3 regions of the Mesobacillus stamsii genome follow, and region 1 is predicted to be linked to each of the others. Evidence: riboswitches for the same ligand, from Rfam matches in the RefSeq annotation. Region 1 holds a riboswitch; each other region holds the start of a gene.
What was found. A riboswitch is a leader RNA that binds a small molecule or an ion and turns the genes downstream of it on or off. The one in region 1 is predicted to bind thiamine pyrophosphate.

Region 1 (4,216 bases):
AACGACTTTTTCCCAGCCGAATTGCTTTATTTTTTCCGATACCGCTTGAATAATTCCCGCATTAAAAAGCATTCCCGTTTTCAAGGCATCCGTTCCAATGTCCTCTCCCACTGATTGAATCTGACTGGCTACCGCTTCTGGCTCCATTGGAAAAACCCCCTGAACACCAAGCGTATTTTGCGCGGTAACAGCCGTCAATGCCGACGTGCCAAATACCTTTAATTCCTGGAATGTTTTCAAGTCAGCCTGGATTCCGGCGCCACCGCCGCTGTCCGAACCTGCAATTGTCATCGCTCTTTTCACATCAATCAGCCCCCTGCTTCTCATACTTACTTTTGCTGCTAATATCTTCTTCATTGATAAGGTATAGCTGGTTCAAAAATTCAGTTTGGAAACTCCCGGGTCCACGGTCTGCATATTTTTCTGCAGCGATTTCGGCTGCCACTCCATAGGTGGTTACCGCCGCTGCTGCAGCCTTAAGCAAATCTTTTTCAACGGCCGCAAAAGCACCAATGACCGATGTTAGCAGACAGCCTGTTCCCGTCACCCTGGTCAGGATGGAATGCCCATTATGGATCACAAATGCTGAACGACCATCCGTAACAATATCGTCTTTGCCTGTAACCACGACGATGGTCTCGAGCTTTTTAGCAGCGGAAACGGCAAGCTTGAAAACATCTCCGGCAATCTCCCCAGAATCAACACCGCGGATGCTCCAGTTCTCCCCAGCAACATTGGCAATTTCTGCAGCATTTCCTCTAATAATTGCAATCTCCAGTTCTTCCATCAACCTTCTTGCTGTCTCGGTTCGATAAGCAGTTGCCCCGGCACCGACTGGATCAAAAATAACAGGAACTCCCTGTTCATTTGCCGCCTTCCCGGCAATCACCATCGACTGGACGATTTCAGGAAGCAATGTCCCAATATTCAGCACAAGGCTACCCGCAATGCCTGCCATTTCGGCAACTTCCTCCTGTGCGTAAGCCATCACCGGCGATGCCCCCAAAGCAAGAAGCCCATTGGCAGTAAAATTCGTGACCACAACATTGGTGATGTTATGTATGAGCGGATTCTCCTTGCGCACCTTTTCCAGCAAACCAGCAATTTCTCGTTTTTCCATAAAAATTCCTCCTCCATTCCTCAGGCTGCGAATTTTAATCCATTACGAGGCCGCCATCTACGACCAGGTTTTGTCCATTTACCGCACGCGACCATGGAGAGGCGAAAAACAAAATCGAATCTGCAACTTCAGCAGGATCAGTAACTTTTCGGACCGGTGTTGATGCTTCGATCAGCTTGAATACCTCATCCGAAGTAGCAGAGCTTGCGTCGGTCATTTTTAGCAGCCCTCCAGAAACCATATTGACAGTTACCCCGTACTTGCCGAGATCATTCGCCATATTTCTCGTGAATCCAAGCAAAGCCGCCTTGCTTGTTGTGTAGTCGTGATAGGCGACAACCGGGTTCTGGAACAGATTCGTGCCGATATTGACGATTCTGCCAAATTTCGCTTCTTTCATATCTGGCAGCCCAGCTTGAATGGTATTCAATGCACCGCGGACCGCTCCTTCAAACTGCTGTTGATAATCTGCCCAGCCAACGGCAAAAGCATCCTTGTTGGCTACAGGGTCAAATTTGAAGTGGACAAGCGCATTGTTCACGATCGTTGTTACTGGTGTTCGATAATGCTCTTGTGCCATCCGGAACATGCTTTGAACTTGCGCTGGATCTCTGACATCTGCTCTGACAGCGAGTGCATTTTCCCCAATCGTTTCTGCCAGCTTCCTTGCCTTTTCTTCGTTTTGAAAATAGTTAATAATAACTTTCGCACCTTCTCTTGCAAAAGCTTTTACTGTTTCGGCACCAAGCCCACGGCTGCCTCCAGTTACTAACACAACTTGATCTTTGATTTCCATTCGTTTACCCCCCTAAAATTTTAGCCTAAATATAAAAAGCCAGCTCCAACTAATGGACCTGGCTTAAAAGCAAAGTAAGAAAACATCTCTCACGCTACTTTCCTACGCTGGTATTACCCAGATCAGGTCCGAAGGGTTAAAAGACTTAGCATCTTCCTCTCAGCCCGCAACAGGGCGCCCCTAGTAGAACATGGAATATTCAGTTCCTTTAATCGTAACTCTTTCTGCTTTATATGTAAAGGGTCGAGCTCATCAACTAATATTTTTCAATTTATCCTTGATTTCTTCCAGAAGCTTGAGTTGCTGATCCTGCTTTTGGAGAATACTTGCAGTCAATTTTTTTAGGGTAACCGTAATGGACCAGAGTGACAGCATCAAAACAATCACAACGCCAAGATCAATCATCTTTCTTCTTCCCTTCGGTTAAATTGTCAAATGGAGTGTAATCATTGCTTGGGAAATTTCTTGAGCGGGTGACCTTCATAATCAAATAAAACACAACAAACAGTACAATAAACGTGAAAACATAACTCACACTGTCCAGCCCCCTTTCTTGTATTATACAACAAAAAATGGAATTTTCATTCTTTTTAAAGTGGAGTTTTTCGTTATTTATGCTACTATGAAAATATACATACGGATAGGAGATGAAAGCAATGAAAACCGAGTTAATAGAAAGATTTACTTCTTATGTAAAAATCGATACCCAATCGAATGGAAACAGTGAGTCAACTCCGTCGACTGAAGGACAGCTTACCCTTGCTAATATGCTTGGGGAAGAACTAAAGTCAATCGGCATGGAGGACGTCACGATTGATGAAAATGGTTATGTGATGGCGACACTCCCCGCCAATACTGCTAAAGAAGTTCCAACAATCGGCTTCCTGGCGCACCTTGATACGGCTACTGATTTTACCGGAAAAAATGTTCATCCTCAAGTTATCGAAAACTTTGATGGCAATCCAATCATCCTGAATAAGGAGCAGAATATCATTCTGTCACCAGCAGATTTTCCTGAACTGCCTCAATATAAAGGCCATACTTTGATAACAACAGATGGAACAACTCTTCTCGGGGCTGACAACAAAGCAGGAATTGCTGAAATCATGACGGCAATGGCTTATTTGATCAAGCACCCAGAAATCAAGCATGGCAAAATTCGTGTTGCTTTCACTCCCGATGAGGAAATTGGCAGAGGGCCTCATAAATTTGATGTAGAAGCGTTTCATGCTGAATTTGCTTACACGGTGGACGGCGGTCCACTTGGCGAGCTAGAGTATGAAAGCTTTAATGCCGCCAGTGCTAAGCTAACTTTTAAAGGACAGAACGTCCACCCAGGCACGGCAAAAGGCAAAATGGTGAACTCAGCCAAAATCGCTATGGAATTCAACAGCAAACTTCCTAGTGAAGAAGCGCCTGAACATACTGAAGGATATGAAGGTTTCTTCCACCTCATCTCGATTAATGGAGATGTCGAGGAAACAACACTGACCTATATCATCCGTGATTTTGATCGTGACAGCTTCCAGGCACGCAAAGAGTTGATGCAGAAAATCACCAATGAACTGATGCTTACTTACGGCGAAACTCGTGTTAAGCTTGAAATGAACGACCAGTACTATAATATGAAGGATAAAATAGAGCCAGTAAAAGAAATCGTTGATATCGCGTATGAGGCAATGGAGAACCGCGGGATCAAACCGATTGTCAAACCGATACGCGGCGGCACCGACGGTTCGCAGCTTAGCTATATGGGCTTGCCAACACCAAATATTTTTACCGGTGGCGAGAATTTTCACGGAAGGTTCGAATATATCTCTGTGGATAACATGCTCAAATCTGTTGAAACCATTGTGGAAATCGCATCACTTTTTGAAGCAAAGGCTTAATTCAAGATCAGGGAATTGGCATATTCAGGAGGTTGAAAGATTTGAAAATATTAATTGTTGGTGCAGGCGCAATCGGCGGTTATTTTGGCGGAAGGCTCCTGGAAATGGAAGCAAACGTGACATTTCTTGTGCGGGAAAAAAGACAGAAGCAGCTTAAGGAGCACGGTCTCGTTGTTACAAGCATCCATGGCGATTTGCATGTTCCAGATCCACAGACAATTGTATCGGGATCGCATCCAGAGCCATATGATGTGATTCTCGTTTCTACTAAGTCCTATCATCTCGATGGAGCTATTGAAAGCATCCGTCCCTATGTTGGCGACAAGACGATGATTCTTCCATTGTTGAATGGGATAGCCCATCTCGATGCTTTATCCGAAGCTTTCGGATCGAAAAAGGTGATCGGGGGAC
Region 2 (4,216 bases), on a different contig from region 1:
AGGTCAAGTCCGACTAATGACAACAGCTCGGAAATTCTTTGAGGCATCTGTTCTCGCGGGACTTGAAGATTTTCCAATACAAAGGCAATCTCCTCATCCGCATATGGCATGCAAAACTGGGAGTCTGGATCTTGAAAAACAAATCCCCAGGAATCTGGATAGGTGCAGTCAGCATATTTGAGCGGTACCTCAATCGAATTTGGAATCAACCCTGAAAGTGCCTGTAACAACGTCGATTTGCCGCAGCCTGAAGGACCAAGCAGGAGCACTTTTTCGCCTTTTTCAAAGGATAGGGACAGATCCTCGAATAGCAATTCTTTCGTTCCGGGAAACTTTAGTCTCAGCTTTTCAAATGAAGATACTATTGGCATCCAATCACTCCTGTTAGTGGTTCAATGAATCAAAGTCATCTTGAGAAGTCGGCCGGAGGATAGCCGTCACACCTGTTCGCTCCAGAGCTCTCACGATTCCGATTGCCAGCAGTCCGGAAAAAACAATGGAACCTGCCGCTCTCATGACAATCAATAATACAAGATTCCATGTCGCCAGGTCTTCGATATACCCTTTATAAAAGTCCATGATCAAGGAACCTGTGCATGCAGCTATACTGGCAAGGCTGACAACAATTATACCGGATCGCTTATAGCCAAAAGCCATCAAAACCAATTCTGCAAACAACCCTTGGACAATGCCGTAGATCAGCACCTCCAGACCCCATTCAGAGCCCATCAGGAATTCTCCGGAAGAAGCGGCTACTTCAGCAAGTAATGCAACACCAGGCTTTCTGATTACGAGAAACGCGACGATGGCAGCGATGAACCACATTCCATAGATGAATTGATCAAGGTGAAGCCCAAGTGGTTTGAGCGCATAATAGAGTGGTCCCCAAATTTTATAGATAATCCCGAATGCAATCGAAATGACGACTGTTACTAAAATATCGGTTAGCCTTAATCCCTTTGTCATTTTTCTTCCCCCCTTTTAATGGACCGCTGCTTTCTTATTGGTTATTGACCAGCCTTCCAGCGTATGAGCCATTTCCCAAAACTTGAGCTCATAATGGCAACTGTAGATAAAGTGTTGCTTCATCTTTTCTCTTTCTTTTTCCGAAGCATTTTCAGCAATCGTATCGAGAAGGCTGAGCTGCTCGTTTACAAGCTCGCTGAACCAGTCACTTCCGTATGCAGCAATCCATTCCTGGTAGATCGGTGTTTCAGGGGCTGCGTGTTTAAGCGTCTCGCCAATTTCGTAGTAAATCCAGTAACAGGGGAGCATGGCGGCAATGATTTCTCCAAGGCTACCTGAAGCCGCCACCCTGTATAGATGGGAAGTATAGGCATATGCCGTTGGTGCTGGCAGAAAGCTTTGGAGTTCCTCCCTCGTCACTCCGAGCTGGCCGATGAATTTTTCATGGAGGCTTAGCTCTGCCTGAAAGGTTCCTTGGGCATGGGCTGCCATTTTAGCGGTAATCGACAATTCCTCAGCCCTTGAAGCAGCAATGGCCTGGATGCGGGCAAAATGAGAAAGGTAATACGAATCCTGTAAAACATAGTAGCGGAAGTTTTCAATTGGCAAGCTACCCTTGGCAATTCCTTGAACGAATGGATGGTCCAAATTTGCTTCCCAAATGGCATTTGCTTCTTGACGGATCAACTGGGTAAAAGTAGACATAATTCCCTCCTGGTAAGTGATTTTTAAGATGCTGAATTTTTCCAATAAAAAAGCCACTTTCTGCAGGCAGAAAGTGGCTGTATTGGCAGTAAAAGAAAAGGATACCGCTTTTTACATACTCCACTTCCCTACGCTGGTATCATCCAGATCAGGTTCAAAGGGTCTTAAAGTTTCACTCTAATCTCAGCCTTCACAAAGGCTCCCCTAGCAGGTAAAAAATCACTATTGAATTTATTTTCTGATTTTGATCATATCACTCTTCACGAAATTGTCAATAATTCTGAAAGCTTTTTTAGCAGGAAAAAGGGCAAAAATGAATCGCTATAAGGCTTGTTTCAGGCATTTTAGTAATTTCGGAAAACAAATTCCTCTTTTAAGCATATTTTTGGACTATGCAGCACTTCTTTTATAGGATAGGTTTATGCAGGAAATACTATTTCCGAATGGGTAACGGAAATTGGCGTATTATGATATCCAAAGGAGTTGTACACCATGTCAGAAGAAAAAATTTATGACGTCATTATCATCGGTGCCGGACCAGCAGGGATGACGGCTGCTGTTTATACCTCCCGTGCGAACTTATCGACACTGATGCTTGAGCGCGGCGTGCCGGGCGGCCAGATGGCTAATACAGAAGAAGTGGAAAACTATCCAGGATTTGAGCATATTCTTGGGCCAGAACTATCGACAAAAATGTTTGACCACGCAAAAAAATTCGGTGCAGAATATGCTTATGGGGATGTAAAAGAAGTCATCGATGGCAAAGAATATAAAACAATAAAGGTGGGCAATAAGGAATACAAAGCCCGCTCCATCATCATTTCTGCTGGTGCCGAGTACAAAAAGCTTGGCGTTCCTGGCGAGCAGGAGCTTGGCGGCCGAGGTGTGTCTTACTGTGCGGTTTGCGACGGCGCATTCTTTAAAAATAAAGAACTTGTAGTGGTTGGCGGCGGCGATTCCGCTGTGGAAGAGGGCGTTTATTTGACGCGCTTCGCTTCAAAAGTGACGATCGTGCACCGTCGTGACGAACTTCGTGCGCAAAAAATTCTTCAAGACCGCGCCTTTGCGAATGAAAAAATTGATTTCATCTGGAATCACACGATCAAAAAAATCAATGATAAAGACGGCAAAGTTGGCAGCGTGACGCTAATTTCCACACTAGATGGCACGGAACAGGAATTTGCGGCTGACGGCGTGTTCATCTACATTGGAATGGTTCCATTGACCAAGCCATTCGAAGCCCTTGGCATTACAAACAGCAACGGCTATATCGAAACAAATGAGCAGATGGAAACGAAAGTTCCAGGTATTTTTGCAGCTGGAGACATCCGTGAAAAAACGCTGCGCCAAATCGTGACGGCAACTGGCGACGGAAGTATCGCTGGTCAAAACGCTCAGCATTATGTCGAAGAATTGATCGAGGAATTGAAAGCAAAAGCGTAACAGCTCTTATTGATGGGAAAAACCTCACATCGAGGGATAAATTAACAAAAAGTCATCGTTTATTAATTCAACTGTAACAGTAGTGAAACAATCATTGGATATAATAAAAATAGAAATTGACCCCCTTTTAAAAATATAAACCTTGTTGCACAGGTAATCCTGTGCTCTTTTTTTTATCCATAAAAATGGTACAGACATAGGCAAACGAATAGAACACTTAAAAAATTATCGCTCTTCGATATCATTGTGGGGAAAACTGAAAAATAGTATAATGGAAAGAATAAAAAGTCCGGTAAATTGAAGGCTATGCGTCCGGATTCCATTAAAATAGCAACAAGTGAAAGGTATGCAGGAATACCGCCTTTTTTGCGGCGGACTTTTCTAATGCATATTGATGAAGAGGTGGACAGAATGCAGCGCGTCACGAATTGTGTTTTGGTGAAAGAGGATAAAATTTTGCTGCTGCAGAAGCCACGCCGCAATTGGTGGGTGGCTCCAGGCGGGAAGATGGAACCAGGAGAGACTGTGAAGGATTCTTGTATTCGGGAATTCCGGGAAGAAACAGGTATTTACCTGAGAAATCCTCAAATTAAAGGGATTTTCACGTTCGTCATCAAGGAAGAGGACCAGGTCGTATCTGAGTGGATGATGTTCACTTTTTATGCTACTGAGGCAGATGGGAACAATCTCGATGTTACGGACGAAGGGACTATCTCCTGGCACGGGATAGAGGACATCAAAGAACTGCCGATGGCGGCAGGAGATTATCATATTCTCGATTATATGGTCCATGGACAAGGAATCATTTATGGAACATTTACGTATACACCGGATTTCGAGCTGATTCATTACAGGCTCGACCCAAATTAATCCGAAAAATACAAAATTAATTTTTCAGGGGGAAGAGAAATGACTACCGGTTCCATTACTGATACCCAGCTTGTCATCATAACAGGTATGTCAGGGGCAGGAAAAACGGTTGCGATCCAGAGTTTTGAGGACCTTGGCTTTTTCTGTGTCGACAATTTGCCGCCGACCTTGCTGCCGAAGTTCCTTGAGTTGATGAAGGAATCTGGTACTAAAATGAATAAGGTCGCACTGG
Region 3 (4,216 bases), on a different contig from region 1:
TAAACGAGGATGCCCCTGCCAAGTTGAGTGCTGCTGTGATTCCAGCTGTAACGGGTCCGGATAGGACTGCATCCAATGCATCGGACAGTGGGAAGCCGAGCCAGTCAAAGGTTAGCATAAACAGGATGTACATCATGAAGAGAAAGATTGGGATCCCGAGGAATTTATTCGTCACGATCCGATCGACTTTCTCCGACAAAGGAATTTTCCCATCTACTGGAATGGTAGTGGCTGCAGACACAATTTTTTCGATTGCATCACTTCGTTTTCGGTGGATCACCTGGTCGAGCGCTTGTATGCCGCCCGATTGTTGCTGCTGTGCAACCGTTACTGAATCGACAATGGATTCAATTTCTGCCTCTGGCAAAAACGTTGTTAAATAGGTTTTTACATAGGGATTTCCCTCAAACAGTTGAATCGCCAGCCAGCGAACAGGATGCCTTGTCCTCCCATTCAGCTTCTGTCCCAGCTGGAGAATTCCCTCCTCTATCGCTTTTCCATAATAGACTAGCGTTTTTTCGCTTGACACTGTCGCTTCTCCTGTTGCCAGTTCCGCAAGTTCCTTACAGCCTTTTCCCGACCTTGCCACTACTGGAGCAACATGGACACCCAATGATTTTGACAACTTTTCAATATCGATTTGAATGCCTCTGTTTTTTGCGACGTCCAGCATATTCAACCCAACTGTGACTGGTGCTCCATATTCCAAAAGTTGCAGGGTGAGATGTAAGTTCCGCCTTAATTGGGACGCATCCAAGATGTTCAAAAGCTTCTCAAAAGATTCTTCCAGGAAGAAGTTCGTAACCACCCCTTCATCCTTCGACAATGGATTGAGCGAATAGACTCCTGGTAAATCAATCAGCTGATCCTTTCCATTCTTAAAAAGGCCAACTTTCTTTTCGACCGTTACTCCGCTCCAGTTGCCAACATATTCATATGATCCTGTTAAGTTATTAAATAATGAAGTTTTACCGGTATTTGGATTGCCGATAAGCGCGATATTCATCATACCCGCTCCACTTCGATCCGTAATGCTTCTTTGCGGCGGATACCGATGCATTGACCGCACGATTCCACCATGACCGGGCCGCCAAAAGGCAGAATGCATTTTATGCACACTTCTGATCCTTCAGCGATCCCGAAATCTAGCAGTCTTCGTCTGACAAATTTATCCGTTCCCGCAATATTCATGATCCGGCCCTTTTCACCAGTCTTAAGATTTCCCAGCATAGCCATCACCTTTTTTAGTTTCTTAAATTTATTGTATCAGAAAATCATTGACTTGAGGTAACTAATTGAGAATGATTATCTTTATTTAATCAGGTACTGATCTATTTTACTGTGATATAAATCACGAAGCACCAAAACGCCATAAAATCGACAATTTTTAAAAAAAGAGCTGAACGAATTGTCAGCTCTCCTTGCATTTCATATTTTTATTGCTTCGATCTTACCATCCTTGACGGAGCGGAGCTAATAACAAGAATGATCATAATGGCGCTTAAGATCATACTTGGAAGCATATAGGTTCCATTGTAGATGAGTGAATAAAGCCATGCTGGCTGTCCTTCTGGTGCCCAAACTCCGAAAAAGACCCAGCCAGAGAAAAAGTGAGCGATAAAGCGAAGTGCGCTTCCCACGAAGGTACCTGCGATAATCCAGCCAATCCACTTTTTTTTATCTCCATTTTTGATATTCACTTGGACTTGCTTGGCAAATAGACCGGCAAATCCTAAAACAGTAAAGGCAATCAAATAATCGATGATCCCCTGAACAGGATGGAAAATTTGCGAAAAGCCTAGGATGAATTGCAATAGCCCCAACAGGAGACCAGTAATTGCCCCTCCCTTAATTCCCCAGCGAAATGCCATCAAGAATACCGGCACCATTGCGATGGAAACCGAACCTCCCTGCGGCCAAATTCTCGAAAATAAAAAACCGGAGAATAGATCCAGCAAATAAGCCAGTGCCGAAAATACCGCAATCTCCACTAAAAATAGAGTCTGTTCTTGTTTCATTTTTGTTCCTCCTCCTTTTCAGAATGAGGTCCGTTTTCAACACGCCTTATCTGCTTCAGTAACAAAAAAAGCAATCAGGGATCGATATAGGCTCCCAAGATTGCTTTCCTATCGCATCCACATTCCTTCGCTAGCATTACCTAACAGGTTCAAAGGGTAAGAACTCGGGCGCTCACTCTCAGCTACACATGGCAGCTCCCCTTGTGGTTATTATTTAATTTCTACATTATGAATATACTCCTTCTTCCATTCGATCACAAGTCAAAAGGGAACCTCCATGTCGATCAAACTAGAAAAATCTCCATCAAAGTAGCAAAAATATCGGTCTTTTGTCACGTTTTTTTCTTTTCGACGCATTTCCACGGATGTTCTCATTTTTCGACAAAGGGATTCCGTGATTTTACAGCGAATTTATATACCGAAAAGAAAAACTGGAGGACTACATAAAAATGCTGCCAATTATGGACAACCGATTGTTTAGCTTCCTCATTAGCGAAAGGGAGCAACTCATAGCCGATTGGACTGTTAAAATTATCGTCTCGGAAGATGATCCGTATAGAGAGAAAATAACCAATAGCGCGGAGAAAATGTATGAAATCATTCTCTCTGTTTTTTCTGACACAAAGGAAGAACTGGAAGAACATCTCCAAAGTCTTGCTTTCATGGTAGGCGAGGAACAAGTTCGCACAAACATCAATATTGGTGATTTTGTTTTCAATGTTAATTCAGGCCGATCGATCATCTACAAGCATCTGCATAAAATGAATGTTGAGTGGCCTGAAATACAGGAGGCAATCAACCGTATTAATTACTGTTTTGATACCTTCCTGTATTATTCGGTCTCTTATTACAATGAACAGAAAAACAAAATCATTGAGGAAAAAAATCAATTTATCGACTCTACCCATAAGGACCGGCTGACATTGCTTGGCCAGATGACATCAAGTTTTATCCATGAATTCCGTAATCCACTGACTTCCATCCAAGGATTTATTCAACTATTGAAGTCTGAACACGAGGATATGAAGTATCTAGATATCATATCGAGTGAGCTTGAACAATTGAATTTCCGAATTTCTCAATTTCTGCTTCTTTCGAAAAAAGAATTAATTGGAAAGGAAAAAAGTCTTTTTTCCTTAAATAAAATGATCGATGAGGTATTGAACTTCCTATATCCCAGCATCCTTGACACCAATGTAAGAATTATCATGGAAGTAGCGGATGACATGGAATTGTATGGCTATGCCGATGAAATCCGACAAGTTTTGATCAATATTATTTTCAATGCGATTGATGTTCTGAGCCAGTACCGTACGGATCCTAAAATAGAAATCAAGGGATGCTTCGTGAATGATACACATATAAAAATCGAGATTTCCAATAATGGTCCGGTCATTCCCGACCAGCTGCTGAAGACGATTTTTGAACCTTTCGTGACAACGAAAACACTTGGAACTGGTCTTGGGTTATTTGTCTGCCGGGAAATAATTGAGAAGCACAAAGGCATTCTTGCCTGCTCATCCGAACCGGATAAGACTTCCTTCATTATGCTTTTGCCATTACTTAGATTGGAGAACGAATAACATAATCTTGACCCTGCCAGCGCTGGCAGGGTCTGATTTTTTCTTAATACTCAAGTGTCCGTTTATCCTCTGTATTTGTGATTCTGCTCCTCCCCTTTTGAAGGGAGTGCTTTTTTTCCGTTTCCGCTACAATGACAGCACACGCTGCATCCCCTGTGATATTGACAGCTGTACGCGCCATATCCAGCAGACGGTCAATTCCGAGAATCAAGCCGATCCCTTCAACCGGGAGGCCGACAGACTGGAGAACCATGGCGAGCATGATCAAACCAACGCCAGGAACGCCAGCAGTGCCGATACTTGCCAGTACTGCGGTTAACACAACAGTCACTATCTCCGTCATCGTAAGGTCCACGCCATAAACCTGTGCAATAAAAATCGTAGCTACTCCCTGCATGATTGCCGTTCCGTCCATATTAATCGTTGCCCCAAGAGGCTGAACAAAGCTGCTTACCGGCTCTGGAACACGAAGATTTTTTTGGGCAGTTTCCATTGAGACGGGAAGAGTTGCGTTGCTGCTGGATGTACTGAATGCAACTCCCATAGCTGGGGCGAAACCTTTGAAAAACTTGAACGGATTCATTTTTCCAAGGAAGTATACGGTTGATCCATACG

Region 2: linked by a shared signal. The riboswitch ahead of tenA (thiaminase II) and the one ahead of J2S25_RS10850 (3-oxoacyl-ACP reductase) in region 1 are both predicted to bind thiamine pyrophosphate.
Region 3: linked by a shared signal. The riboswitch ahead of thiT (energy-coupled thiamine transporter ThiT) and the one ahead of J2S25_RS10850 (3-oxoacyl-ACP reductase) in region 1 are both predicted to bind thiamine pyrophosphate.

What each region holds. Positions count from the first base shown of each region.
Region 1 is NZ_JAUSUN010000011.1:84,287-88,502, forward strand. It holds gene thiD (bifunctional hydroxymethylpyrimidine kinase/phosphomethylpyrimidine kinase) at 1-327, opposite strand, end outside; gene thiM (hydroxyethylthiazole kinase) at 305-1,120, opposite strand; gene J2S25_RS10850 (3-oxoacyl-ACP reductase) at 1,155-1,916, opposite strand; TPP riboswitch at 1,999-2,108, opposite strand; gene J2S25_RS10855 (hypothetical protein) at 2,169-2,321, opposite strand; gene J2S25_RS10860 (DUF3951 domain-containing protein) at 2,314-2,451, opposite strand; gene pepT (peptidase T) at 2,573-3,805, shown strand; gene J2S25_RS10870 (ketopantoate reductase family protein) at 3,847-4,216, shown strand, end outside.
Region 2 is NZ_JAUSUN010000007.1:64,043-68,258, reverse strand. It holds gene J2S25_RS07850 (ABC transporter ATP-binding protein) at 1-371, opposite strand, end outside; gene J2S25_RS07845 (ECF transporter S component) at 385-966, opposite strand; gene tenA (thiaminase II) at 982-1,671, opposite strand; TPP riboswitch at 1,780-1,887, opposite strand; gene trxB (thioredoxin-disulfide reductase) at 2,164-3,114, shown strand; gene J2S25_RS07830 (NUDIX hydrolase) at 3,526-3,984, shown strand; gene rapZ (RNase adapter RapZ) at 4,024-4,216, shown strand, end outside.
Region 3 is NZ_JAUSUN010000019.1:6,842-11,057, forward strand. It holds gene feoB (ferrous iron transport protein B) at 1-1,006, opposite strand, end outside; gene J2S25_RS14020 (FeoA family protein) at 1,006-1,230, opposite strand; gene thiT (energy-coupled thiamine transporter ThiT) at 1,437-2,018, opposite strand; TPP riboswitch at 2,124-2,230, opposite strand; gene J2S25_RS14030 (histidine kinase N-terminal domain-containing protein) at 2,468-3,601, shown strand; gene J2S25_RS14035 (dicarboxylate/amino acid:cation symporter) at 3,645-4,216, opposite strand, start outside.